Regions from separate parts of the Planococcus dechangensis genome, predicted to be linked through region 4. Evidence: riboswitches for the same ligand, from Rfam matches in the RefSeq annotation. Region 4 holds a riboswitch; each other region holds the start of a gene.
What was found. A riboswitch is a leader RNA that binds a small molecule or an ion and turns the genes downstream of it on or off. The one in region 4 is predicted to bind S-adenosylmethionine.

Region 1: another riboswitch for S-adenosylmethionine. It lies ahead of ACFO5U_RS14580 (MetQ/NlpA family ABC transporter substrate-binding protein); the one in region 4 lies ahead of ACFO5U_RS12445 (ABC transporter substrate-binding protein).
Region 2: another riboswitch for S-adenosylmethionine. It lies ahead of ACFO5U_RS15195 (transporter substrate-binding domain-containing protein); the one in region 4 lies ahead of ACFO5U_RS12445 (ABC transporter substrate-binding protein).
Region 3: another riboswitch for S-adenosylmethionine. It lies ahead of ACFO5U_RS07920 (methionine biosynthesis PLP-dependent protein); the one in region 4 lies ahead of ACFO5U_RS12445 (ABC transporter substrate-binding protein).

Annotation. Positions count from the first base shown of each region.
Region 1 is NZ_JBHSGL010000015.1:24,512-31,851, reverse strand. Features, by position in the region: gene ACFO5U_RS14595 (sensor domain-containing diguanylate cyclase) at 1-867, opposite strand, end outside; gene ACFO5U_RS14590 (DegV family protein) at 1,095-1,940, opposite strand; gene ACFO5U_RS14585 (acyl-CoA dehydrogenase family protein) at 2,166-3,350, opposite strand; gene ACFO5U_RS14580 (MetQ/NlpA family ABC transporter substrate-binding protein) at 3,372-4,199, opposite strand; SAM riboswitch class I at 4,308-4,428, opposite strand; gene ACFO5U_RS14575 (SDR family NAD(P)-dependent oxidoreductase) at 5,035-5,790, shown strand; gene ACFO5U_RS14570 (hypothetical protein) at 5,984-6,829, opposite strand; gene ACFO5U_RS14565 (hypothetical protein) at 6,810-7,226, opposite strand; gene ACFO5U_RS14560 (hypothetical protein) at 7,231-7,340, opposite strand, start outside.
Region 2 is NZ_JBHSGL010000015.1:166,439-173,778, forward strand. Features, by position in the region: gene ACFO5U_RS15170 (peptidoglycan-binding domain-containing protein) at 1-283, opposite strand, end outside; gene ACFO5U_RS15175 (hypothetical protein) at 543-761, shown strand; gene ACFO5U_RS15180 (macro domain-containing protein) at 876-1,871, shown strand; gene ACFO5U_RS15185 (amino acid ABC transporter ATP-binding protein) at 1,945-2,688, opposite strand; gene ACFO5U_RS15190 (amino acid ABC transporter permease) at 2,704-3,387, opposite strand; gene ACFO5U_RS15195 (transporter substrate-binding domain-containing protein) at 3,450-4,304, opposite strand; SAM riboswitch class I at 4,418-4,523, opposite strand; gene ACFO5U_RS15200 (hypothetical protein) at 4,904-6,058, shown strand; gene ACFO5U_RS15205 (DUF4839 domain-containing protein) at 6,442-7,335, shown strand.
Region 3 is NZ_JBHSGL010000005.1:927,509-934,848, forward strand. Features, by position in the region: gene arsC (arsenate reductase (thioredoxin)) at 9-428, opposite strand; gene ACFO5U_RS07895 (ArsR/SmtB family transcription factor) at 511-861, opposite strand; gene ACFO5U_RS07900 (STAS domain-containing protein) at 1,292-2,056, opposite strand; gene ACFO5U_RS07905 (cobalamin B12-binding domain-containing protein) at 2,031-2,684, opposite strand; gene ACFO5U_RS07910 (hypothetical protein) at 2,689-3,057, opposite strand; gene ACFO5U_RS07915 (antibiotic biosynthesis monooxygenase family protein) at 3,054-3,359, opposite strand; SAM riboswitch class I at 3,572-3,671, shown strand; gene ACFO5U_RS07920 (methionine biosynthesis PLP-dependent protein) at 3,790-4,914, shown strand; gene ACFO5U_RS07925 (aminotransferase class I/II-fold pyridoxal phosphate-dependent enzyme) at 4,907-6,079, shown strand; gene ystJ (NADP-dependent malic enzyme) at 6,310-7,340, opposite strand, start outside.
Region 4 is NZ_JBHSGL010000005.1:1,877,415-1,884,754, reverse strand. Features, by position in the region: gene ACFO5U_RS12470 (transporter substrate-binding domain-containing protein) at 1-385, shown strand, start outside; gene ACFO5U_RS12465 (amino acid ABC transporter permease) at 407-1,126, shown strand; gene ACFO5U_RS12460 (amino acid ABC transporter ATP-binding protein) at 1,126-1,863, shown strand; gene mmuM (homocysteine S-methyltransferase) at 1,910-2,863, shown strand; gene ACFO5U_RS12450 (alpha/beta hydrolase) at 3,020-3,790, shown strand; SAM riboswitch class I at 3,892-3,996, shown strand; gene ACFO5U_RS12445 (ABC transporter substrate-binding protein) at 4,347-5,930, shown strand; gene ACFO5U_RS12440 (ABC transporter permease) at 5,999-6,943, shown strand; gene ACFO5U_RS12435 (ABC transporter permease) at 6,967-7,340, shown strand, end outside.

The DNA.
Region 1 (7,340 bases), on a different contig from region 4:
CTCTTTCAATTCACAATCCACATCGGCAGGGTATTGGGCAATGCCGATGCTCGCCGAAAGTGGATAATCGGCCTCCCACTGGCTCAAGCTGCTGAGCAAGCGATCGGCCCATTCGCTCAATTCAGCTGCACTCGCTGGTTCGGTAAAATAAACCAGAAACTCATCTCCGCCGAGCCTCACCGCTAATGCATCTGAATGGCCTGCGATAAACCGCTGCAGCTTTGAGGCCACTTCTTTCAACACCACATCACCCGTATCGTGGCCATACAAATCATTGACCTTTTTGAAACCGTCCAGATCGAGGAAGAATATCGCGCCGCCAGCTTTTGAATGCTCTTCAAAAAAACGGGCAAGATAATGTCGATTGTACAGATCCGTCAGCGAATCCCTGTAAGCGAAGCGCTCAAGGTCGAGATAATAAGCGAACATCCGTACAAGGCGCTGTAATAAAGTGATGCTTTTTGTATCGAATTGGCTTTTTTCATCATTCACCGCGCACAAAGTGCCGAACCGTTCCCCGTTAATGAAGGAAATCGGCAGTCCCAAATACGAACGCACATTGGCCGCTTCCAGCTTTTCTTCAAACACCCCCAGCTCATGGCCATCTTTGACATCTTCATAGACCAATGGCTGCTTGGTCTTGAAATCCACACGGCTGCACAGCGAATCATCCAGATTCAAAACCAATCCTTCTGCTATAGGGATGGTTGTATCGTTCGGAGAATGCTTAAGAATCATTTGCTGGGCTTCACTGATGGAGCTTAAGTAAAACAATTGATCCGGCAAAATCTCTTTAGCCAAATCGATGACATCCTCCGCCAGCTCATCAAAATTCTTATACATTTCCAACTCCTGAAATGTCCCCATAATTAAGCACCTCAATTATTATCAGATTTCTTTTTTCAGTTGCTTGAAAAGATAAATTAATCGTTTTTATCAATAGCCAATATTTCTCTATATTTACTAAAGTTTAACATAAATAGCTAAGAGATGTTCGGCTAGTTGATACTGGCAGATTCCATGAAAAATGAAAAAAACCGATGGAGCGGCCATTGCCACATAGCTCCATCGGTTTTTTCATTTCTATCCTATTTTTAGTAACTGACCCAGCTCAATCCCGTCGTACCTTCGCCTGCATGCACACCTACGCATACACTCAACGGGACAACACTCACTTTTAATTCCGGAAACTCCTGCAAAAGCTCTTTTTTCCAGACTTCCGCATCCTCCGCATTATTGCAATGGATCGCCGCCACTTCCGGCACAGTGCCAGTTTCCATATCTTTGCGAAGCGCCGACATGACACTTTGTTTTGCACGCTTATTGGAACGGACTTTTTCTTTCATGACCGTTACCCCGTCGACAAAAGTGATGACCAGTTTAATGTTCAAAATATTGCTGATGAACGATTGAGTGCCGGACACACGCCCGCTTTTATGCAATTGGTTCAAACTTGATGGAATAAACGACAAATGCGCTTTTTCCGCCATCCCTTGAATTGTCGCCACCACTTTGTCAGCGTCTTGTCCTTCTGCAAACATTCGATCGCCGACTTCGATCATTTTCACCATCGGGAAAGAACCGATTTTCGAGTCGATCGGATATACTTTGAAATCCGACATCTCTGCAGCCGACTGCGCGCTGTCGAATGTGCCGGAAAGCCCGCTCGATAAATGCAGGGCAATCGCAAAATCATAACCTTCCGACTGTAATTTCTCATATAGTTCGAGCATCTCGCCAATGGCAGGCTGGGAAGTTTTCGGCGATACTTTCGCCAAACGCAATTTATCATAAAACTCTTCTTGTGTAAGATCGATTGATTCGCGGTAAGACCCTTCGTCAAAAACTACGCTAAGGGGCAGGACGTGCACATTATGTTGTTGAATAAAAGCTTCGTCTAGTTGTGCTGCTGTATCGGTAATCCAAGCTATTTTCTTCACTAAAAAATTCTCCTTTAACATACAAATTTCTCGTCTGAATCATTTGCTTACTTCACTTAACTTACGTGACGAATCTACACGGCACTAGTGACAGGTGTCACATATGGGAAAGTTTATGTAAGCGCCGACATAATTTGCACTTATCTATTCCAATAAATAGAATTCACTCATCTCAAAAGGCCGCCAATCCAATGAGGATTAGCGGCCTTTTAGCTTGTATCGCCGTTATTTCAAAACTTGTTCGTTCATTTTTTTCTCAGACTGGTTTCCAATCGCAAAGTCCGCAAGCGCCGGAATGAGCATATCTTCCATCGGTGGGTTGTGGAGTCCTGCCCGCACATCTCGGTAATAGCGCTGCAAGGGCGATTTTTCCGATAGGCTGTGTGCACCCGCCACCCGCATTGCCAAATCCACGATGTCGACCGCTGAATTCGTCACTGCGACTTTCACGGCTCCGAGTTCCGGCGCCATCTGCGAGCGCTGCTGCTCGTCCGACTCGTCCCATTGTTTCGCGACGGAATAAAGGAAATGCCGCGCCCGCTGCAACTCCAATTCGATTTGGCCGATTTTTTGCTTCACGTTCGGCAACTCGATGATCGGCCCGTTCAAGCTATTCGGCGAATAATCTTGCGCAAAACGGATCGCGTAATCCTGCGCTGCCTGGGCAATTCCGAGGTAGCACGCCGGAATGTGCAGCAGCCATCCCGCCGGCTGTTTTTTCCCGGGCACGCTGATTTCGACCAAGGCCTTTTCCTCAACTCGGACATTTGTCAACACCAAGTCATGGCTGCCGGTGCCGGTCATCGCCACGCTGTCCCAAGTTTCGTCGATCTCTACACCTTCAGCCGACCGCGGAATGAGGAAGTAGCCGACTTCACCGGTCTCTTCAATCACAGCGGTCACGTTGAAGTAATCCAACACTGGCGCCATCGACGTAAACGACTTGCGCCCGTCGATAACCCAAGCCCCACCTTCTTTTCTGGCTTTTGTAGACGGTTTTCCGCCTCTCGTCGGGCTGCCGGTCTGCTTTTCGGTCGCGCAATTATTGATCAACGCACCACGGGCTTTGATATCGTCGAACAAGGCCACAAGCACCGATTCGTCCCATTTACCGGTCTCGCCTAAATCTTGAACGATGCCCATATGCCAGCCAATCGACAAACCGGTCGACCCGTCCGCACGGCTGATCGCTTCCTGGTAGCGCAGCATCTCCGACAAGGAAATCCCCGCTCCGCCGTATGCTTTCGGAATCGTCAACGCCGGATAATTGATTGCTTTCAGTTCGTTGAAATTTTCGAATGGAAAATTTCGTTCCAAGTCGTTGCGCGCCGCCCGCTCCGTAAAAGGCGCGACGGTTTCGTTCAATATGTCCATGCGTTCTTCAAATGTTTTCGCTTTTAGGATATCCATCATTCTTCACCTTTCTCCTATCTATTGCGTCCATTCCTCCGTCAAAATAAAGCCGTCGTACTGCTCATTCGACTCGATATATTCCTGGAATTCCTCGGATTCGTAAGCTTCTTTCAAATCTTTCGCCCACTCGGTATCCGCATTTTCTTCCTCGATCGTCACCACGATGCGGTGCTGTTCCGGCGTGTTCTCGATTTTCAAGGCATCGGTAATCTTGCGGTCCGGCGCATTGGCAATATAATTGCCGTTAACGACGCCAAAGTCGATGTCCTGCAGCGACACCAGGATTTGCGCCGGGTCCAAGACTTTCAAGTCCAAGTCATAATCAGCGCTTTCCACTGCGTTCAAATTAAAATCCGTCACGCCTGCGCCGTCCGACACCGTCACCCAGCCCAATTCTTCCAAGATACGCACTGCGCGCTCCTGATTGACCGGATCATTCGGCAAGCCGACAGTCGAGCCGTCCTTCACCTCATCCAAAGATTGATGATGCTCGGAATACAAGCCTTGAGGCGCACTTGGCACAAACGCGATGCCCGTCATGCCCATGCCCAGTTCCTCGTTGATCCCTTCCATATACGCCGTGCTCTGGAAAATGCTCGCATCGATCGAGCCTTCCTGCATCGCCGGGTTCAACTGCATGTTTTGGGAAAAAGTTGTTGTATCCACTTTATACCCCTTCTCCTCCAAAATAGGCAAAATCCCTTCCTTGAATTGCTGCTCATACGTCCCGACGCCAAAGCCGACACGCACTTCTTTCTTGTCTTCCCCAGAAGCTTCCCCGCTATCGCCACATGCTGCAAGTAATAAACCCGAAATCCCGAGCACTCCGATCCACTGTTTGTTCATCTGCCATCTCTCCTTAGTCTTTTTCATTTTGAATGAAATGCTATCAACTTGCGGCCCAATAGAAAAAGCCCCTCTTCATAAAAAGAAGAGAGACTCACCGTCCGGCTCTTCTCATCTCTCAAATGCATAGCAGCACCTGCTGGATTTGGCACAGTTTCAAATTGGACATCCAATCTGTTCCGCTGCCGAAGCTTCAAAGGGCCAGTCCCTCCACTTCTCTGGATAAGAAATTATGTACTCAGTGTTAATGCCGAGTAATTTGATATGATTAATACAATAGCAGAGCTTTGATTTTATGGCAATAGCTTGTTTAGAGATCAATTCATTAAAAAACTCCTTTTCACAGAGTAGAAAGAGTTTTACGCTGTCGAGAAAGTTAAGAAGTCGTATTTTCCGAAGCTTATCGCTCGCTTTCCGTGGGCTCGCGCCCAAGCCTCCTCAGTCGCGGTGCGCCTTGCGGGGTCTCGGTCGTCTCGCTGATCCACTGGAGTCGAGCGAACGCTTCTCCAAATACTAAAATAATCCATTGATTTTGATTGTAGAAAAGGTGATCACCTTTTCGATTCATTGTGGATCACGGAATTCATCCGCCTATACAGCATACCCAGCCTGAAGAGATTCTATTAGATATATAATTATTATCATTACTTCTTATCACTTTGCTAGGAGGAAAATAGTGTATAATTTTCATTTAAGAACTCTCATAATTCCAAATACTTCAAGAAATTTCTAGTTTATAAAATGCTTTTTCTCCCACTTCAAGAGCCAGCACAATTTCATGAGAGTTTCATTGTTACTGTACACTTACTACATTCATTTCAATGGAGGGATTCACATGAAGCACACAGTTATCACAGGCGCCAGCTCAGGAATCGGATATGAAGCTGCACTGGCTTTCGCAGCACGCGGCAAAAACCTTATTCTTGTGGCAAGAAGGGAAAACGAGCTCAATAATCTTAAAGAGAGCATTCAACGTATGAACCCGGATCTGGACGTCATCATCAAGAGGGCAGACCTATCTGAAAGTGAGCAAGTCCATACGCTATACGAAAGTCTTAAAGAATACGATATTGAAACCTTTGTTAACAACGCCGGCTTCGGAAACAGTGCAACTGTCGCTGAACAGGATGTAAATAAAACCGAAAAAATGCTGCGCGTAAATGTAGAAGCACTCACCACGCTTTCCACTCTTTATGCACACGACTATACTGACCGGGAAGGCGCGCAGCTCATCAACGTATCATCTGACTTAGGCTACAGAATCGTGCCAAATGCCGTTACATATGCTGCGACCAAGTTTTACGTGAGCGCATTTACAGAAGGACTTGCCCAGGAATTGCAGGATAACGGTGCACTCATGAAAGTAAAAATACTCGCGCCATCTATGACCGAAACCGAATTCGTGAAAACTGCACGGGAACTTGATGACTTCAGCTATAGCGACAATGTGCAGAAGTTCCACACCGCAAAAGAGATGGCACAGTTTATGCTGGAGCTTTATGATAGTGAGCAGGTTCTCGGGAAGGTGAATAGTGAGAGCTATGAGTTTGAGTTGATGGATCCGGTTTTTCAGTATACTTCGAGGAAGTAGGATCCCTATAGTTCCAATATCAAAAAAATCCCTTCTCACACAATGTGAGAAGGGATTTTTCTAAATGGGCTGATGACTTACATCATGCCGCCCATTGAAGAGTGGCTATTATAGCCTTGTATGGTGTATTGAAAACCTTGTTATATAGAAGGTTTTCATTTTTTATTCGCATAGCTTTTTATAGAAAATCATTTCATTGTTGCCGGATTGTTGCCTTTTGAAATAGTTCGCTGAAAGTTTTGTTGTCAATTTTCTCTCTAATAACCTCTAACAAATTAACTGTTTTAAAATCATCGTATCGCGATGGAAGAACCCTTTTGTGTTCTTTCAATGATATCAACACTTTAGTTACTTTAATGTTATCATTTTTGTTTGATTTATATCTGGATAAAGTGTCATCTATATAAATCATATAATTAATTTTTTTCAAGAAGTTTTTCCCGGAGTCTTTAGTAGGATACCCCCCTTTTAAAGCATTAATGTGGTTATCAAGAGTTGCTTTGCATTCTATCAATTTGATTTCCACACCTTTTTCATGCACTTTAACTACATCGATCAAACAGCCTTGACCAGCAAAAGACTTTTCTATAAGTTTCTTTCTCTTATGTTGGAAAATAGGTTCATGATAAATCTTACTTTCAGTATCTTTTTCTAAATGAACAGTTAAATACTCTAGCAGTTCACCTCTAAAACTGTGGAATTCTCTTAACCCTTTACTGTAAATCTTATAAATGTTATTTGTTATAACATTTTTAGTTCTTGAAATCACAGAAACTTCGCTATTAATTTCAGCTTCCTCAATAAACGAATCTAATTCTTCTAAGAACATATTTTTAGGAATCGTTCTTGTTAAGTCTATTTCTTGCAGAAAAGAAACTATACCTTCGATAAGTATTGGAAAATGTTCTTTAGTTGCTAATTTCTTTTTGTGCATGTTGAAGTATCTAAAAGGAGATTTATTACTCAATTCCTCAAAGCTTGTCACATTGACATTTTTAATTCTTAAATTAGAAAACTTTTCATTCCTCTTTTTGCGCATTTTCTAAAAACCCATATGGAATATTTAATGGTGGTATTCCCACTTCATTAGAAAAGTCTAGAAGACCTTTGTTAAAATAAGGTTCTAACCATCTCATTACTATATTTTCTAGCTCAGGCGAATTTTCCATGTCTGTTTTAAAAAACAGTTTATAATCCGCTATAAAAAACCCATCAGCCTCTTCTTTTGTTATTTCTTTAGGATCATCCGTATTTTCATCTTCTACTAGCAATATACTAATATTCAATGTAGCATTTCTCAAATCTTTTTTTTCTTTATGAGTTGCTAACATCATTGCAACTTTTATATGAACTTCCGCACCTTCTGCTAATTTTTCAGGGTTGTGGCATCCATAATTCAAACTTGGAACTTTCACTTCTATGACTTCAAAATTCATATCTTTATCTCCTATCAAAACTATATATTTCATCTTCAAAGCTTGATTTCTCACTATTGCTATTCGACATACTCTTTAAAAATTTCAAATCAAGCTTATATCCATTATCCATTT
Region 2 (7,340 bases), on a different contig from region 4:
GGCGAACGTTTTTATCAGTTTTCGGCCCGAAGATGCCATCGACCGCCGTTTCGAGTCCGTAGTCGCTCAATGTCCATTGGAGGAGTTTCACTTCAACGCGCTTGCTGCCTTTGCGCAAGGTAAACTGGTGTTCCGGTGCGATATCCATTAGATTTTTAAGGCTGTCCGGCAGTTTGTCTTCCGTCGCGACGCCATGGCTTGTGGCTGCTGCTGAATCAAAGGAAAAAGGAACTGTGGCCAATAACCCGAGTACCAGAAACAGTGAAATCCATTTTTTCTTCATGCTATAGCCTCCTGAATGTTTAGTTGCTTCTCCTGTACCCAATCAATGATGAAACGAAACGATAACGCAGAAGACCGCAATGTGAATGAGGGGAATGATCGTGTGGCTCAAGCAGAGGGGGTGCAAATGGGACAAGATGTTGACAGAAAACCTGTAAGGAAAGCACGGAATAGATTATACTGAATACAGAAGAGCTGCCGACATCGTCGCCGCTCATTCGGTTATATCCTTTAAATACGGTGAAAAGAGGTTTATGAAATTGCCTATCTTACATACCATTCAACCTGGCCAATTATGGGGAGTGCTCAGTCCATTTATTATTTCGCTGGCGCTGACTTTCTTTTTGGCGCTCGGATTATTTTATATTGCTATGCGCATGACACCGGGCAAAAAGCAAAGAGCCTTTTCCATCCTGACGCTGATCCTCATCCCTGGGAGCTTGTTTTTGTTTCTCTATATTTTCCTATCCATGAATTGAGTAATGTCCCTGTGCACGACACAATTCCGACGGCTAAAACCCCGTGTTAGAAGGATTTGTGTTGGATGGTGTCCCTGTGCATGACACAATTCAATATCGAGAGGAGTCGGCCACATGCCACTGGAAATTGTACGGAACGACATCACCAAAATGAAAACCGGCGCAATCGTCAATGCCGCGAACACTTCCTTGAAGATGGGCGGCGGTGTGTGCGGCGCGATCTTCCATGCGGCGGGTGCCAAAGAGCTGCAACGGGCATGCGATCAGATCGGCCATTGTGCGGTCGGTGAAGCGGTGGCTACGGAGGCGTTTGCGCTGGAGGCCGACTTTATCATCCACACGGTGGGTCCGGTCTGGCAAGGTGGATCGAGCAACGAAGAAGCGCTGCTGCGGAATTGTTACCGCAATTCGCTCGAACTGGCGCACCGTCTGGGCTGTGAGTCGATTTCGTTTCCCCTCATCTCCACCGGCATCTTCGGCTATCCGAAAGAGCCGGCGCTGCGGATCGCCATGTCGGAAATCGAACGCTTTTTGATGGATCACGAAATGCATGTTTATGTAGTGGTTTTCGACAGGCAGTCGTTGGGCATCAGTGAAAAATTGTACGACTCGATTGCCGCGTTTATTGATGAAAATGAAGTAAAGGCATTGGAGAAAAAGGATAGCCGCTACCGCAGAAAGCGTGCTTCACAACCTATCTTGGAGGTTCAAGAAGAGGAAATCCAAGTACACGCCATGGAACTTAGCCTGGAGGATATTCTCGATGGCATGGACGAATCCTTTTCCAGGCGGCTGCTTCGGTTTATTGACGACAAAGCTATGACCGATGCCGAGACCTATAAAAAAGCCAATATCGACAAAAAGCTGTTTTCCAAAATCAAAAACTCCCCCGGCTATACGCCGAAGAAGAAGACCATTGTTGCATTTGCCGTCGCGCTCCAATTGGATCTTCACGAGACAGAAGAGTTGCTTCGAACAGCGGGCTATACATTGTCGAACAGCCATAAATTCGATTTGATCGTCCGTTATTTCATCGAGCGTGAACAATACAATATTTTTGAAATCAACGAGGCGCTGTTCGCATTTGACGAAGCGTTGCTTGGTTCGTAAAAGCACAGGTTTCGGTCGTGCGATAAAAAACAGCCCAGTTCATTGAACTGGGCTGTTTTTTATATTCATTAACTTAACGGACAAGCACTTTTTGTAAAAATTTCTTCGTGCGTTCTTCTTGAGGGGATGAAAACAGAGTGTCCGGTTTTCCTTGTTCCACAATATAGCCGTCCGCGATGAAAACGACGCGGTCCGAGACTTCACGGGCAAAGTGCATTTCGTGCGTGACGATGATCATCGTTTGGCCGTCTCTCGCCAAGTCTTTAATGACGGTCAATACTTCACCGACCAGTTCAGGGTCTAGCGCAGACGTCGGCTCGTCGAACAGCAGCACTTCGGGCTTAAGGGCCAGAATGCGCGCAATGGCTGCCCGCTGTTTTTGACCGCCGGAAAGCTGTTCGGGATAATGGTTTTTATGCGCGATCAAGCCAACTTTTTGCAGCAACTCTTCCGCTTCGGCAATGACTTCTTGCTTGTCCCGTTTTTGGACGATCAGTGGGGCTTCGATAATGTTTTCAATGACCGTTTTATGCGGGAACAAATGAAAGTGCTGAAAGACCATGCCCGAATATTGCTGGACGTCGACTTTCTGCTTTTTCGATGGGGCTTTTCCACTGAATGCGACAGTCACATCTTTAATTTGAAGCGAACCCGAGGATGGCGATTCCAATAAATTTAAGCATCGTAGCAATGTAGTTTTTCCGGAGCCGGAAGGGCCGATGATGCTGATAACTTCCCCTTGCGCGATTTCAAGGGAGATGGACTTCAACACTTCGTTGTCATTGAATTTCTTGCTGAGTTTATCGACTTTAATCATTTCCCAATCCTCCGATCACGCGTTGACATAACGGTTTGCTTTTTTCTCTAAATAATCCTGCAGGACGGTAACGACTGAGCAAATCGCCCAGTAAATGAGTGCCACCAAAATATACAAAGTTAGGCTTTCGTACGTTTGTCCGACGACGACCTTGGCCCGGTAAAACATCTCGGATACCGTAATGACCATCGCAAGCGAGGTGCCTTTGATGATATCCATAAAAACACTTGATAGAGGAGGCAGTGCAATGCGCGTCCCTTGCGGCAAAATGATGCGGCGCATTGTTTGCCAGTATGTCATTCTCAATGTTTCCGCAGCTTCCCATTGGCCTTTCGCCACAGACGAGATGGCTGACCGGATTACTTCTGCTGTGTAAGCGGAAAAGTGGACGCTGATGCCGATGATAGCGGCCGTCAATGGTTGCATATCGATGCCAATCATTGGGAACCCAAAATAGAGAATGAATAAAAGGACGAGGAGCGGGGTTCCGCGCATGAATGAGATGAATAGGCGCGCCGGATATGAAACTAATTTTAGTTTGTTCATGCGGGCTAAGGCGACAAACAATCCAAGAACAAGAGCGAGCACCATGCTCACAATTGCAATCAGCAAAGTATACCAGGCTCCCTCTAAGATGAAGGGAAGGGCATCTATTGCCACTTCTAAATTAAAAAGATATTCCCATTTAAACTCGGACATATACTGACTCCTTTAACTGCATATGATAGAAAAAAGAGGAATCAAAGGATTCCCCTTGTGGATTATTCAACGTCTACCGGTTCTGTCACATCGGCACCTAAAAATTCGAGTGCGATTTCTGTGACGGTACCATCTTCGATTAGTTCTGTAAGCGCGTCATCAAGTTTTTCTTTTAATTCAGGGCTGTCTTTTTGCAAGACCAAGCCGCTGCTGTTAGGTAAAAACTTCACGTTTTCCGCGAGCTTTAACCCAGGCTTGTCGAATTGTTCAAGTGCTTGAATCAATACTAAATAATCATTCAGTGTCGCATCTACGCGTCCTTGAACGATTTCAGGGAGCACGGTATCCGATCCTGTGTAGACGATGACTTCGGCGCCTTGCTCTTTGGCATAATCTGAATAATTGCTCGTTGCAGCGCCGCCGACTTTTTTGCCTTCCAAATCATCTACTGTATCGATTTCCGAGTTATCGCTTTCCCGGACGAGTGCGGATCCATATGAGTGCTTCACAGGTACTGTGAAATCAAATTTCTCCAGGCGTTCTTCCGTAATGGAAAAATCATTGGCTGCCACATCGATCTGGTTGTTTCGCAGTGCAGGAAGGAGGCCGTCAAACTCCATCGTTTTAAATTCGACTTCGAGTCCAAGCTTATCTCCGAGTGCACGCACGACTTCCACATCAAAGCCGGTCAGTTCTTTTGTTGTTTCATCAAAATAAGTGACTGGGAAATATAAGCCTTCCGTACCGACGACCAATTTGCCTGATTCTTCGATTCGTTCCCAAGAATTCTGTTCACCTGACTCGCTTGCTTCAGAAGCATTTGCGGAACTGTCGGCATCCTCGCTTCCGCAAGCGGCCGCGATCAACGCTGTTGCTAAAATCAGTACGAAAAGTAAAAGCTGTTTTGATTTTTCCATATGTATGGCACCATCCTTTTTGATATTAGCGCAACAGCAATAATTCCTCATGAACCCAACAAAAAAACCTCTTCAATAAGAAGAGGTTGGCATCTCGAAAAAGAATACATCTCTTCTTATCTCTCAAGCATTTTGCTTGTTGGACTTGGCACAGTACTCAAAAATGAGTCCGCTGCCGAGGCTTCGCAGGGCCAATCCCTCCACCTCTCATGATAAGAACGTATTAACTATTCAGCTATGTTTAAAACCATAACACCCCTGGAAATATACGTCAATATGTATTCCTATGAAATTAGTTGGTTTTATTGGGTGATAACTTACCCCCTTACCTGAAAACCCTTATAAAAAGTTTGAATTCAAATCAAACAGTTGCTATTTAGTATAAGAAAGCGAAATCGGTAAAACCAATATATCTTATATGCTTTTTGAAGATTATCTAATAGTAGAATGTATAAAAACATTTTAATTACAGATACAGCAGGTTTTAATAAAATCTGCTTTTTGACTTGGAATTTTAGCAGATCCGACTTCTGGAGACATATGCTATGATTAAATTGATTGTATAATATATCCATTTAAGAGCAGGAAGGAACGTTGATATGGATTTTAAATCAAAAATTATGGAGGCTGTTACAGCAGCTGAAGCAGAAATTAAAAAGCTGATGTCTGAACATGAAAAAACCGTTAAACGTCAACAAGAAGAAATAATAGAGCTTCAAAAATACAAAGAGAAAAAAGAAGAAATAGAACATCAACAAAAAGAAAAAATAGAGAGTCAGCAAAAAGCAATTGATGAGTTAAGGGAGAAACTTAAAGTAAGCGAAGAAGAAGGTGTAGTGCTTCAAGGCCGATTGGAAATAGCGACAGCTAATAGTAAGAAAGAATCTTCGCCTCGAAATACCAAGCACTCTGAAGAAAAAAAGCCCTTAGCAAAAGCATCTTTAAATCCAGTTGAGAATAGCACTAAAGAAAATGAATGGGAAAAAACATTAATGCAAGTAAGAAATGATTTGAAAGCAGCAACTGAAAAGAAAAAACGGGAAAAATCTTATTATGAAAACTCAACTTCTAGCCTTCCGTCAGCTATGAACGACCTTGCTTCTTTAAACGACTCCTTAAAACCGACTATTTATCGTTATAAAATAAATATTGTAGATTACTCAACTCTTGAACAATTTATTCGAAAATATAACTTAGTCGAGAGAGAAGCCATATTGCCACTTTATGAAACTAAAAATTCACGTGAAGTTTACCTATACACAGAAGTAGAAACCATTTTTATTGATTTATTGAATAAAGAATTGTATATGGTTGACGAAGAGTTTAATAAGCTGCAGAAACGATACTCGCCATTAGTGATTAAGTATCGACAGTTTTCAAATATAAAGCATTTTGAAACTCAAACCAAAGATACTAAAAAGGCTGAAATTCAGCCCACTTCAAATGTTATAGAAAAACCATCATCATATGCCCCGACTAAAGATACTTTATTCAGTGAACAAAGCGAATTGAATAAAATGGGCTACCGAATCAGTGGTGCTACTAGAAGTGAAAGGTGGAATGTTCTTAATAGAGCAGTCCCCGAGTTAGGACTTAGAAAAGTAGTTAGTATCATCAGTGCAAATATTAGGATAAGAAAAAAGCAATCAAATGGAGAACTGAAATATCAACATGCCATTGCAGAATGGGAATACGATCTGAGTCGTCTAAAGGGGAAGTATTACCACGGCGAATTCAAATGGCCAGAAGTTTAAAAATTATTCTCATGATAAACCAATCAGTTCGTTCATTCGAGAACAATTTGTTTGGTTTTTTTGTATGCCAATGGTTATCTGGAAAATTCATTTACATTTAATTAAATATGATGAAATGTATCGAAGTTGATCTACTCAATTTTTAAAATGACAGAATGCATATATATAAACAATAAGTGACTTTTAACTTGATAAATACTTTCGAGATTGGATTAAGTTTGAAGTTTAATAGTGTATAAAATTATGGTGAAAATCAAGTGAAAAATAACAACAGTAACTTAAAAGAAAGTAATAAATATTTTAGTGAACAATAAGACTAGAGTGTTATAATATTTTAAAAAACAAATGTTAATTTTATACATTTAAGAAAAAGGAGGATTACTATGAAGAAAATATTGATGTTCCTAGTCTTGGCAGTTGCAATTGCTACTATTACAGCTTGTACTGATGAAGAAAATCCTAACGTACTAAAGGTAGGCAAGTCTTCTGATGAACTCGGGGGAGAAAATTATGAGACAGTCATATCTGAATTGGAACAAACAGGCTTTACCAATATTGAAACTAAAGTATTAGATGATTTAATTACTGGTTGGCTAACCGAAGATGGAGAAATTGAAAAAATAGAGATTGATGGAGATACAGATTTTAGCGCAAATGATAGCTTCCAAAAAGACTCCGAAATAATCGTTACATATCATACATTTCCAAAGGAAGAGAAAAGCGATACTGAATCTGCTGATAATAAGAGTACTGAGTCGGTTGAAAAATCAACCAACCTAGAATCTGAAGAAATCAATGAAGAAGAAAAAAGTGATACCGCAGGCACTAGTGAAGAGAGCTCTGAAACAGCTAAAAAAATAACCAGTAATACAGCAGCGAAAAGCAGCCAGACGATATTAACATCAGAAAATAATGAAGATCTTGCCGCTCTCTTATCAGTTAACGATACTAACGATTCAAGTGTCAGTGTATTTGCAAAAAAATATGCAGGTAGAACCATTGAATTTGATGGATATATTGCACATATGATTCCACATGATACATACACGACAAGATACGACATATTAATTAATACGGGCGATTATGGTGAAACAACATATGATGGACCAGATTTTAAGTTCGAAGATGTTAATATTTTTGATTTAAATCTTACTGGTTCTGAAATACCTGAAACCATTGGTATGGGACAAAATTTACGTATTACTGCTGTGGTTGAAGAGTATAACGAAAATCCTGGGCTATTCTTTCTTAATCCAATTTCTACTGAAATTAGATAAAAGTC
Region 3 (7,340 bases), 950 kb from region 4:
AACTTCACTTACTCACCAGTTGTCGCGAAATGGCGGATGCGCGCTTCGATATCATCGCGGACCGACTGAAACACTTTCCATTTCTCTTCTTCAGTGCCTTGCGCTTTCGCCGGATCCGTGAAGCCCCAATGGTCGCGCTTTACATGAGGCGGCGTCATCGGGCATTTGTCTGCTGCATCGCCGCAAAGCGTTACGACGAAATCCGCATTGTTCAAAATGTCCGTATCGATGACATCGGACGTCTGTTGTGAAATATCGATACTCACTTCATTCATCGCCTTCACTGCATTCGGATTCAAGCCATGAGCTTCGATTCCAGCACTCAAAACTTTCCATTCATCCCCTAAAATTTCTTTCCCCCAGCCTTCTGCCATTTGGCTGCGGCATGAATTTCCTGTGCATAAAAAGTACAATGTTTTTTTCGTCATGTTAGCTAACTCCCTTTTCCAATGAATGATGTTTTTAGTTGCTTGTTTAATAGTCGTAAGTTACGTTTGCTCTCATTAACAATTACTCACAACGGATGCGCAGTCCCTGCTCCACCAATTTCTCGATGCGCTCGTCTTGGCTCGGGATAAATGCCAGCACTTGCATCAACATTTCATACAATTCACTATCTTGGTTCAATGAATAAAAAATCCATTGCCCTTTGCGTTTTTCCTTCACCAAGCCCAAATCGCGCAATTTTCGTAAATGCTGGCTGATCGCGGACTGGCTAACGTTGAAAATTTCAACGAATTCGCAGACGCAGCAATCGTTCTTTTCGAGCAATTTGACCATTGACAACCTCGTCTTATCGCCCAACAACTTAAGCAGCATGCTCGCTTTATCGATTTCAACTTCACGCATTTTCACTTCCATGTCGTCTTCACCTCGTTCTATTTAGGGGTTCTTTTTATTGTTATTACCATTATATTCAATACTAATACAGCATATCAGCATATACTTATATGTTCAAGCGACAATAAGGTCAAAACGACATTTTTAATCAAAAAAAGGGCAACGGAATTTCGTTGCCCTTTTTTATAAAGTTTCTTCCTTGCAGAGCCATCTATAATAGTCATATACGCAAAAACCGGCTTTTTTCCTATTGGTTACGAGGAAACTTATGCAAGGCTATGTAAAATCCGGAGTAATGGCGCTTCTACTACTCTCTTTGACTAAAGCAAGAGATGATCGCATTAAAAAAAGAAATGGTGTAAAAAAAATATCCCTCGCTTGTCAGGACGAGAAAAGAGCTGTCGCCTAAAGTCATTTTTATGACCTTTGGGACAGCCCTTTGGGTTTCATGCTATTTCATTGCCAGCGCCTTATTCAGTACAGCTTCAAGTGATGATTCAAATCGCAAATTCAGCTCTGCTTTTAGCAGATGCATTTTCTTGGCATGTTGGGGCTTGACGCCTGTGACGATCGTATCGATGCCCATGACGCATAAGGTTTGGACGAGAGAGTCCAAATAATCGACGCCGTCTTGCGTGACAGTGCCCATCGCGGTCAAATCAAGAACGACCGTTTCTCCCCCGTATTGATAAATATAATCGATGACATATGGACGGATTGCTTCCACTTTGTCTAAATCCAAATCCCCGAAGAGCGGAATAAGCACATAGCCGCCGCCGATTTTGATGCACGGCGCCGAGAGCTTGCGGACTTTCTCCAACAAGGCATCCGCACGTTCTTTTTCCTGGAGCAGTTCATAATCCGTTTCGCGCAAGCGGCCGCGTAGCCGCAGTAATTGTGTAGAGATGGCAGCGATCTTGTCATCTTTCGGAACCATCACCACGTTCAGGGCAAATTCGCTGTCCCAACGGAAATAAACATCGGCCAAAAGCAGGCCTTGTGCAGTGATAAAATTCAATTCGACCGCTCCATTATCTCCGGGTTGCTTCAGCAAACGCTGCGCTTTTCCGCGGCTGCCTTCGTCGAGCAGCATTAAAAAATCAGTCGTCTTGCCGAAAATCTGTTGTGCTTCCTCAGACTGGTCGACGACCGCAAAGCTATTGTTCAATTGAAATGCCGGCAGCGGCCATTCAGCCAGTTGAGAGCGTGCTGTCATCGTTCGACCCCTTTCCGGTTCGAATCCATTCGCGCAGTGCGCCCAAGTGACGGACGATGACCGCTCCCTTAACGGAATATTCCCCATAATTCGCCAATGTTACCGCACGTCCGCCGATCAATACGGTCGGTCCATGTTTTAGTTTTGTGAAAGATTGTGCATATGTTTTCAATACCGGCAGCCGGTGTGCGAGCGCTCCTGACAAGGCAACTACATTAGGCTGCCAATCATCGGCCAGGCTGAGCGCTGCATCGAGCGGCACGTTCGGCCCCATATAACGGACGGCATAGCCTTCTTCGCGGAACATTGCTGCGACCATTTTCAAGCCGATGTAATGCTCTTCCCCTTGTGGCGCAAAAATCATCGCTTTTAAGCGGCCATCATTATCTTCAGCGCGGATTTCCGTCGCGGATAACACAAACTCACAAACCGCTGTCGCCAAATGCTCTTCAGCAACTGATACTTTGTTTTGTTCCCATAATTCCCCGATCCGGTACATGGCCGGCCTCACCAATTGCTCGTTAAGCTCTTCGTAGGAATGGCTGTTCAAATAGTTCCGGACAAATTTCAATGCTTCTTCCTCTTCCCCTAGAAGGAAAAGTTCCGATAGCTGCGTTACATCGTTCATTCAATCAATCCCTTCTTTCAATGGGCAGCTCCAATAACTGAACTGCCTTGCGAAGACAGCCTTGCATAAAATCTGCTTGAGCCATTTCTGTGTGATGCGGCACGACGGCCATCAACCGCTCGAAGTTATCAATAATGAGCGCGGTTTCGACATTGCGGCTGACCAGCACGGTCTCAAGCCAAACGGCATAGTCCAGGAAGACTTGCTGATCTTTCAACTCCCAGGCCGTTTCAAGATGATCCAAATGATGATGGTTATCTTTTACGGTATGCTCAAATCCGCGGTCTCCGAAACGCTCCCATAAATTCGGGTAGGCTTCATATATGCCGTTCGCCGTGTCTTGGGCAATTTGCTGCTTTTGTTGAAGATTCATTCTGCCACCACTTCATATTGGTGGACTTTTGGAACGATACCCGCCAATTCTTGGTCGGGATAATTCTTCTCCAGATCATGGATTTCTTTAAACTCTTGGCTTTTTACCCAAGCCATATATGCTGCTTTCGTCTGCCATTCCAAATGAACGGTCAATTCGTGACGCTTTTTCGTGTTTTGAATCAGCCGGAACGATGTGAAGCCCTCTGCCTGATCCACACGGCGTGAACGTTTCCGGTAAATTTCAATGACTTCTTCAATTTTATCTGTAGGCACAGTAACAGTAGATGTAACGATATACAATGAAAAAACTCCTTCTCAATAAATTCCCCTCGAAATGATAGAGGTGGAAATCCAGCTCAAAAAATTAACAACGTAATTTAGCATACCATTTCAAGATACGAAATAAAAGCAGGCAACATTTCTCTATTTGTTCGATTATTTTCAATATTCCGCTTGTGTTTTCTTTCCCTTTACCGTATGATGGAAAACATCAACCAATTACATAACACGATTTCTTATCTAGAGAGACGGAGGGACTTGGCCCTGTGAAGTCTCAGCAACCGGACTCGTTCACGGTGCTAATTCCAATAGGCGCTGCCTGACAGATGAGAAGATAGCATACACTAGCAATGGCTTTCTTCTATTACAAAGAAGAAGGCCATTTTTCATTTCACTTGAACATTGGCATCAGCATTGATAGAAGTTTTACTTGATTGAAAGGATGAGGACCATGACAGATTTTAGCTTGGAAACACGTCTCGTGCAGCTCGGCAACCGCAGCGACAAACAAACCGGAGCGGTCAATCCGCCCATTTACCTCTCGACCGCCTATGAACACGAAGGGCTCGGTAAATCGACTGGATATGACTATACCCGCACGAAAAACCCGACGCGAAACCTTTTAGAAGAGGGCATTGCAAACTTAGAAGGCGGTGATGCAGGGTTTGCCTGCAGTTCGGGTATGGCGGCGATCCAATTGGTCCTTTCCTTATTCCGTCCGAATGATGAAATCCTGTTACCTGAAGATATTTACGGCGGGACATACCGTTTGATGCAGCAATACGATGAAAATTACCATATCCGCCCGGTGTATGATGCTTTTACAGATGTGAAATCGACTGAAGCGAAAATCACCGCCAATACGAAAGCTATCTTTATCGAGACGCCGACCAATCCTTTGATGCAGGAAATCGATTTGATAGCCTACGCTGAACTGGCACAGCAGCATGATTTATTGCTGATTGTGGACAATACGTTTTTGACGCCGTTCCTGCAGCAGCCGCTCAAAATCGGTGCACATATCGTTCTTCACAGTGCGACCAAATATATCGGCGGACATAACGATGTGTTAGCCGGGCTCGTCGCAGCCAAAGGATTTGATCTTTGCGAAAAGCTCGCCACGGCACATAATTCAGCAGGTGCGGTGCTATCGCCGCTTGACTCCTGGTTATTGATCCGCGGCTTGAAGACTTTACCGCTGCGCATGCGCCAACACGAGTCAAACGCCCGTGAACTCGCGGAGTACTTGCAAAACCACAATGCCATCACGGAAGTGCTTTATCCAGGAAAAGGCGGCATGCTGTCGTTCCGCTTGCGCGAAGAGGAGTGGATCGGGGAGTTCCTTGAAAGCTTATCGCTGATTACGTTTGCCGAAAGCCTTGGCGGCGTCGAAAGTTTTATCACCTATCCTGCCACTCAAACCCATGCCGACATGCCGATTGCCGAACGCACAGCGCGCGGCGTTTGTAATCGCCTGCTCCGCTTTTCTGTAGGCGTAGAGCAGGCCGAAGATTTAATCGCTGATTTGACACAAGCCTTGGCCAAACTGGAAAAGGAGGTCGTTTCATATGAGTGAACGAATTGAAACGAAGCTGATTCATTCTGCAGGAATCGATCCATTAACAGGCGCAGTTAACGTGCCGATTTATTTATCATCGACGTTCCATCAGGAAAGCATTGATGCATTCGGGCCTTTTGATTACAGCCGCTCCGGCAACCCGACGCGCACTTCGCTCGAAGAAACGATTGCGAAACTTGAAGGCGGCGCCCGCGGCCTGGCCTTTTCTTCCGGCATGGCAGCCATTTCATCGGCGTTCATGCTGCTAGAAGCGGGCGATCACGTGCTCGTTTCAGAAGATGTTTACGGCGGAACATACCGCTTTATTACAGAAGTGCTTGAAAAGTTCAAAATCGACTTCACTTTTGTCGACATGACCGACCTTGGTGAAGTGGCTGCAGCATTCCAGTCCAACACAAAAGTCGTCTATATCGAAACACCGTCCAACCCAGTCATGAAAATCACCGATATTGAAATGGCTGCCAAACTCGCAAAAGCGAACGACGCACTGACATTTGTTGACAATACCTTCATGACGCCGCTCTATCAAAACCCTTTGGCGCTTGGTGCAGACATCGTGCTCCACAGCGCAACCAAATTTCTCTCCGGCCACAGCGATATCACTGCCGGGCTCGCAGTAACTAAAGACGCAGGACTCGGTGAGCAACTGGCGTTTATCCAAAATACGTTCGGAGCGGTTCTCGGGGCACAAGACGCTTTTACATTGATTCAAGGCATTAAAACACTCGGCGCCCGCACGAAACAATCAGGCGAGACGACTGCACGCATTGCAGACTATTTGAACAAGCATCCACTAGTCGAAGAAGTGTATTACCCAGGCTTTTCATTCCATCCCGGAAATCCGATCCATAAACGCCAAGCGACACACGCCGGCTGTATTCTATCATTCCGCTTAGCGGACAAAGACGCAGCACGCATTCTTGTAAAAGAACTGCAAATCCCCGTCTTTGCCGTGAGCCTTGGGGCCGTCGAATCGATCCTATCCTACCCTGCAACCATGTCTCATTCCGCTATGCCTCCTGCAGAACGGGAAAAACGCGGCATCACCGATGGCTTGCTGCGCTTTTCCGCAGGGCTTGAACATGCCGACGACTTGATTGCCGATTTTAGCCAAGCACTCGAAAAAATCGCCATAGCCAAAGGCGTCAGCATCGCTTTTTAATTCAATTCAATAAAACCGCCAGGCAAGCCATTTGAAATGACTTGTTAGGCGGTCTTTTTTTAAGAATGGATGCTTTTTGCTGTCTGGAAAATAGGCAAACAGCACAAAAAAGCCTGAATTCCAGGGGGAGGGGAATTCAGGCTTTTTTCGGTTTATCGCACTCTTGCAAGCACGACTAGAGTTACTTGCAATCTATAGGGATCAAAATCTTCCCATTAGTGAAGTTTCTTTTAAAGAACACTCTGCTGGACAGGTTCTTGGAGTGATACTTTTGCGACGCCGGTTTCCACAGCGGCCTTGGCTACAGCGTCTGCGACCGCTAGTGCTACACGTGTGTCGAATGGCTTCGGGATCACGTAATCTTCATGCAATTCATGGGTTGCAATCAACGATGCAATCGCTTCGACTGCCGCAATTTTCATGGCGTCATTGATATCGCTTGCCTGTACATCCAGCGCACCTCGGAACAATCCCGGGAACGCCAGGACGTTATTGACCTGGTTGGCGAAATCAGAACGGCCTGTCCCGATGACCCGTGCACCAGCTGATTTCGCTGCATGCGGCAAAATTTCAGGGTTCGGGTTCGCCATTGCAAAGATGATCGGGTCATCGTTCATTGAACGCACCATGCTCTCGGTCAAGGCACCTTCTGCCGAAACGCCGATAAAGACGTCGGCTCCGACGATTACATCGCCAAGTAGGCCTTGCTGCATGTCGTAGTTGCTCATTTCAGCGACTTCTTCTTTAAACGGATTCATGCCATTCGGGCGGCCTTTATAGATGGCGCCTTTCGTATCGCACATGACGATTTGGCCAAAACCGAATTTTGCCAGCAATTTGACGATGGCGATGCCGGCTGCTCCGGCACCGTTCACGACCACTTTCGTATCTTCAATTTCCTTCTCGACTAATTTCAGTGAATTGATAAGCCCAGCGAGTGTCACGATCGCAGTGCCATGCTGGTCGTCATGAAAGACCGGAATGTTCATTTCCTCTTTCAAGCGCTGTTCCACGATAAAGCAGGTCGGGGCAGCAATATCTTCCAGATTGACTCCGCCAAAGCCCGGCTCGAGCAGTTTCACGGTTCGGATGATTTCTTCAGCGTCGGTCGTATCCAGACAAATCGGGAATGCATCGACACCGGCAAATTCCTTGAACAACAAGGCTTTGCCTTCCATTACCGGCAAAGCTGCATGCGGGCCGATATTACCAAGCCCTAGGACCGCGGTGCCATCTGTGATGACCGCAACCGTATTGCCTT
Region 4 (7,340 bases):
AGGCAAGGCAGTCGGGGCGTTGGCGGGCGATTCGTACACGTTGTTGTTGGAGGAATACAACGAGACGGCTGATGAGCCAATCAACTTGAAGTACAGCGAAAGCGGCAACCCTTCGGAGATTTTGCAGGATGTGCAAAATGGCCGCGTTGATGCGTATGTCAATGATCCGATCATGATGAATGAGGTATTGGAAAAAAATGATTTGGGCGTAGAAATTGTTGGGCAGTCGCTCGTCAACGACGACATGGGAATCGTCTTGAAAAACGGGGAAGATGGCGAAGAGTTGAAGGCTTTACTGGACCCGATCATTGAGCAATTGAAACAAGACGGCACTTTGTCTGAACTGTCGACCAAATGGACCGGCGGCGACTACATCCCCGAATAAGCCAGTGGAAGGACAGAGACCATGGAAAATTTACTAGATTTGAATTTCTTGATCGAAAGCTTTCCTGCCATTGTTTCGAGGCTGCCCATAACGATCGGCATCGCTGTCGGCTCATTGATTTTGAGTTTATTCATCGGAATGGCTGCTGCATTGATCAAAATATACAAAGTGCCAGTGCTGAATGTCATTTCATCCATTTACGTATCATTTATCCGCGGAACACCGCTTTTGGTGCAGATCTACCTCGTGTTTTACGGAATCCCGAAAATCATTTATTTTCTTCAAATAGAATACGGCTGGCTCATGTCGGCGGACGTCAACAGCATTCCCCCGGAAGTGTATGCGCTCGTGGCGTTTTCCATCAATTTGGGTGCTTATTTGTCGGAGACGATCCGTTCGGCGATCGAATCGGTGGACCGAGGGCAGTTTGAGGCAGCCAAAGCAATCGGCATGACCCCGACGCAGATGATGCTGAAAATCATTTTCCCGCAAGCCTTATCGGTGGCGATTCCGAACCTCGGCAATATGTTCATCAGCACAATCAAAGACACTTCGCTTGTGTTCATCATCGGTGTCATCGATATTATGGGGCAAGCGAAAATCCTCGGGTCCCGCGGCTTGGCGTTTTTTGAAGTGTATATTGCGGTATCGATCGTCTATTGGATTTTGTGCATCGCCGTCGAGCGATTGCTGGTGAAAATCGAGAAGCGGGCGCGCAGATATGAAAGAGGGATTGCCTGATGATCAAATTGGAAAATATTCATAAATATTACGATAGCCATCATGTGTTGAAAGGAATTAACCTCACTGTCGATAAAGGCGAAGTGGTGGCGGTTTTGGGACCAAGTGGCTCCGGGAAATCGACGCTTTTGCGCTGCATCAATTTCCTCGAGCAGCCGACGAGCGGCATCGTGGAGATCGGGAGCAAACGAGTGGATGTGGCATCGGCCAAAAAAGCCGATATTTTCGCCTTAAGAACGTCGACCGGCATGGTGTTCCAGCAATACAATTTGTTCAAAAATTTAACCGTGCTGCAAAACGTTATGGTCGGCTTGACGAGCGTCAAGCAACTGAAAAAGCCGGAAGCAAAAACGAAGAGCCAGGATATGTTAAAGAAAGTCGGTCTGAGCGATAAGCTTAGCCATTATCCTGCACAATTATCAGGCGGCCAGCAGCAGCGGGTCGGCATCGCACGGGCTCTCGCACTCGATCCGGAAGTGCTGCTGTTCGATGAGCCGACCTCGTCGCTCGACCCCGAGCTGGTCGATGAAGTATTGGCCACAATCCGCAATGTAGCAGACACCGGCAAAACGATGTTCATCGTGACACACGAGCTGAGCTTCGCACGCGAAATCTCAGACCGCGTCATCTTCATGGAAGACGGCGTCATTATCGAACAAGGAAGCGCTGAACAAATCTTCACGCGTCCTCAAATGGAAAGAACTAGGCAGTTTTTAGGAAAAGCGGTTAAGGACTAAAGCAAAGACGCGAAAATGAATTTACATACCGGAAGGATGAGTAACCGTGAACCCGATCGAACAAATTTTGCATCACTTCCCTATCGTCATAGTTGACGGGGCCATGGCTACAGAGCTTGAGAACTATGGCTGTGACTTGAATGACCGCTTGTGGTCGGCGAAAGTCTTGATGGAAAACCCAGCATTGATCAAGCAAGTACATATGGATTATTTTCAGGCAGGGGCGGACTGTGCCATTACAGCGAGCTATCAGGCGACCATCGAAGGGTACAAAGAAAGAGGGTTGACGGAACAACAGGCCATCGCTTTGATCCGAAAGTCGGTCGAACTTGCCGCACAAGCGCGCGATGAATTCTGGAGCGGTGTGACGGATCGGTCGAGCAGGCCGAAACCTATCGTCGCGGCGTCAGTCGGCCCGTACGGAGCATTTTTGTCTGACGGCTCGGAATACCGCGGCGACTATTCCGTGACAGAAGATGAACTGGTGGCGTTCCATCAAGAGCGGATCCGCGTGTTGGTGGAGGCGGGCGCAGACATCTTGGCATGTGAAACGATTCCGTGTCTGGCAGAAGCGCAAGCGATTGTCAGGATCCTTAAGGATTTTCCGGACGTCTATGCCTGGTTCACGTTCAGCGCAAAGGACCATCTCCACATCAGCGACGGGGAAAAAATTGCGGACTGCGCCGGCTGGCTGGACGGGCACGCGCAAGTGGCGGCGATCGGCATCAATTGCACAGCGCCGCAGTATATCGAGTCGTTAATACAAGAAGTGACAAGCAAGACTTCAAAACCGGTCATTGTCTACCCGAATTCCGGGGCAAGCTATGATCCGGTAAGCAAGACATGGAGCGAAGAGCCGTCGGCCAATGCTTTTTCAGCCAACTCGAAAGCGTGGCACAAAGCAGGCGCCCAAATTATCGGCGGCTGTTGCAGCACGACGCCTGATGATATTGCCGACGTGGCGTCTTGGTCACGCGACCTCAACCCCTCGCAAGTTTAGCCAATAGGACTGCCTCCGTTGTGCGATTTTAAAACCCAGTTGACAAGTAGGTTTTAAATATAGTCTAATGTGAATAAGCTTTTTCAGCATAAGGACTGGATTACAATGAGGTAGGAGAGATCCTCCTAACTTTTAAAAAAACAAAGGAGGATCTCTATGGTTAAAGAGCAATACCCCGTCATGGAAGAGGCGTCGTCGTTTTTCCTGGAAGGCAATCACACCGGCATCTTGCTGTGCCATGGCTTTTTGGGCACACCCCAAAGCGTCAAAGAACTGGGTGAGGCGCTTGCGGCACAAGGCTATACGGTGTCCTGTCCGAGGCTTCCCGGCCACGGCACGCATTTCACAGACTTGGAACGATATGGCTTCGAAGATTGGTTTGCACAAGTCGAACAAGCCTATCAGGACCTGAAAGCAAGCTGTTCGACCGTTTTTGTCATCGGGCAATCGATGGGCGGGACCTTGAGCTTGGATTTGGCCAGCCGTTATCCGGACATTGAAGGAATAGCCTTGATCAATCCGGCGATCGACATCCCTGCGTTTGAAACCTACCGCAGTCAGCCGCCTCTTGCTTATGTTGCTGAAGATCGACCGGACATCAAAAAAGCGGATGCGGTAGAAATCACTTACGAGCAAGCGCCGGTCCACGCGTATCAGCAATTATTGCGCTATATGGATGCCGTCGACGCCAAACTTTCAGCCGTACGTTGTCCGGTCGTCTGTTTCCAGTCGCTCGAAGACCATGTCGTGCCGCCGGGCAATACCGACTCTATTCTCAGCAAAGTCGGATCCGGACATACAATGAAGCACGAACTGCACAACTCCTATCACATCGCCTCTATGGACCATGAACTGGATGTCATCGTCGAAAAAACAGTTCAATTCATAAAACAAGCCCGTGTATTGCCGGCTGGAGACAAGCTATAAAGACAATGGAAATTCGAGAATTTTGTAAATAAATTCTATTTCTTCAAAATAATGTTGACAAACAGATCTAGGATACGTAGTATGAACTTTACAATTTAATCATCTTATCGAGATTGACTGAGGGACTGGCCCTGAGACGTCAAAGCAGCAGACCACGAATGTGGCACTGTGCTAATTCCACGTACAGTTTGTACGGAAGATAAGAGAGGCGCTCAACGGTATTACCCAACCCCCTCTTCTTGTCAAAAAGAAGCAGGGGGTTTTTTATGGTTAAAACCTAGTAAGCGGGTAAGTTAAATAAGTTTTGAGAGGAGGAATCGACGATGGCAAGTGCGCGCGGCATTAAGTCAGCTAAAAAGGCGTGGAAGGATATATTCAATAGGTCGGGTCAGCGCAATGTTATGTTCACGGGAAAACACTTCGAGTCTTGCATGAAGATATGGGAACTTGGATAGACTAGCTGGAATCGCGACTGGCTCCACCACCACCTGGAAATCCGATTAGTGCTAGGTGTGGGAAACATCGAATCATCTTTTTATACATAAGGAGGACTATTGTGAAGAACATTATCTTTTTACTCATCAGTTTATTTGCACTTATTAGTTTGGCCGGTTGTACCGGCAGTGAAGCCAGTACTGAAAACTCTGGAGCGGGTTCCGAGCCTGTTGAAGGCGGCGAGTTGAACGTAGCAATCGGAGCTGATCCGAATACGCTCGACTGGATGTATACGGGTGAAAGTGCTGCCCGTAAAATCGGCTGGCACGTGTACGAAGGCTTGTTTGCATTAAACCAAGATTACGAAGCCGTGCCTCTTCTCGCTGAAGATTATCAAGTGAGCGAAGATGGAAAAACGTACACTATCAATTTACGAGAGGGAGTTACGTTTCATAACGGGGAAGCTGTGACCGCAAAAGATGCGGCAGCTTCGATTGAACGCTGGCTGAAGGTGTCTTCTGTCGGCAAGATCACTAATGAACACGTAGAGTCGGTCGAGGCTGATGAGGATCTGCAATTGAAGATACAGTTGAACAAAACTTACAGTTCCTTGCTATCTGACTTGGCTGCTCCAAAGTCGGCTGCAGTCATCCTGCCGGCAACAGTCGCTGAAGCTGCCGGCGAACAGCCTCTTGACCATGACCAGTATATCGGAACAGGGCCATTCCAATTTGACTCGTGGAAGCGTGGAGATGAAATTGTCTTAGCCAAATACGAAGGCTACGCTTCCAGAACAGATGAGACGAGCGGGCTCACAGGAGAGAAAAAAGCGTTTGTCGATGCCATTCATTTCAAAATTGTGAAAGACCCTCAAGTCGTCGTCAATGGATTGAAAACAGGGCTTTACGATTATGGCGATGATATTCCGCTCGACCTGTATGAGGTGATTGAGAATACGCCAAGTATTGAAGCCGATACGTCGACCAATGGATACACGGTGTTGACGCCGGATAAGTCGGAGGCGCCGTTTGACGATGTGCTAGTCCGCCAAGCTTTAAATGCGGCGCTGAATAAGGAGGCCATTGCCAAAGCCACTTACGGCAATGAGGAGTTCTACGAGCTGGACGGGGCGTTGTTCACCCCGAACCAAACAGCTCTCTACTCCAATGAAAACATTGATCAATTCCTTTCCTATGATTTGGACAAAGCGAAACAATTGTTGGAAGAAAGCAGTTATGACGGAAAACCCATTAAAATTATTTTCTCCAGCGACTCCAGCGACTATAAAAAAATTGCGGAGATTGCCGAGCAACAACTCGAAGAAGCGGGGTTTACAGTTGAGCTGGAATCTTATGAATGGGCTACCTATTTGGAGAAATGGGCAGAACCATCCAACTGGGATCTGGTCGTGGTCGGCTGGTCTCCATTCTTCTCGCCGAACCAGGCCGGCATGCTGAGCCAGGATTCAAACAGCAGCGGCTGGTACAACAGCGAGAAATGGCAGGGCTTGATTTCGCAATGGGCTGCCACAGATTCTGAGGAAGAAAAGCAGCAAATTCTTGCAGGCTTGAACGAAACCCTTTACGAAGAATTGCCTTTTGAAAAAGTGACAAACATTTCAAACCTCAGTGCACGCTCATCAAACATCGAGAATTACAGCGAATGGTATGGGCCGCGGTTCTGGAATACGTATAAAACACCATAATAAGAAAAGAAAATCGTCAGGAACGATGCTGGCGATTTTCTTTCTTTTTCAAAGAGGAGGGGAACGCATTGCTGCAATACACGATTCGCCGTTTATTATCGGTCATACCTGTCATGCTCGTGGTCAGTGTCATCGTCTTTATGATCGTGCATCTGACTCCTGGAAACCCCGCATTTCTGATTTTGGGAGAAGACAGTTCACCCGAAGCGATTGCCGATTTGGAACGGCAGCTTGGGTTGGATCAAGCTTTATACATTCAGTTTTTCAACTGGATTTCACAAGTGGCGACAGGAGACTTAGGCACTTCCGTTTATTCGTCACAAACGGTCACTTCATTGATTTTTGAAAATTTCGGCCCGACCTTCAGCCTGATGGCACTGTCGACTTTCATGTTGCTGGTCATTGCAATACCTGTGGCGCTGATGATTGTCGCACTCCGTAAAACGGTACTCGATCCAATTTTCACCTCGGTTTCTTTATTTGGCGTCTCTATTCCCGAGTTTTGGCTCGCGACACTTCTGGTGCTCGGGTTCGGGGTCACGTTGCCGATCTTTCCGGTCGCCGGCTATATGCCGCTGACAGAAGGCGTGGATGCCTGGATTCACCATATCCTGTTGCCGTCATTTGTTCTAGCTATCGTAGAGGTCGGCATCATCGCCAGAATGCTGCGCGACAGTATGCTCGATTCGATCAACCAGGACTACATAAAAACAGCTCGTGCCAAAGGAGTCCGTGAACGCGATGTGTTGAGGAATCATGTGTTTACGAATGCATTGATCCCGACAACAACCGTTCTCGGGGCAACGATTGCCGGTTTGCTCGGCGGCACCGTCATCATTGAAACCTTGTTTACGATTCCCGGCATCGGCCAGCTATTGGTCGACTCTATCCATCGCCGTGATTATCCGGTCGTGCAAGGAATTGTGTTGTTCATTGCCGGAATCTACGTGTTTGTGAATTTGCTGGTGGATTTGCTTTATACGTTCATGGATCCGCGGATCCGCTATGATTGACCACTTGGAAGGAGAAGAAACGGATGCTTAAAAAGAAAACGAACTTAATTGCGCTAACTGTATTGCTAGTCATGGCGTTGGCCGCAATCACCGCAAACGTCTGGCTTTCCTTCTCTCCTGCAGCAATTTCCCCGGAACAGCGATTGACTGGGCCATCCACAGTGCATTGGTTCGGGACCGATGATTTCGGGCGGGATATATTTGCCCGAACGGTCGTTGCAGCGAGGGTGTCGCTAAGTGTAGGCGTAATAGTCGCTTTGTTCGCCACTATCGCAGGAACCGCCATCGGTTTGATTTCGGGTTATTTCCGGAAAGTGGATTTTGTATTGATGAGGATCATTGATGGCTTTCTCGCTTTTCCAGCGCTCATTCTTGCATTGGCACTGGTCGCTGCACT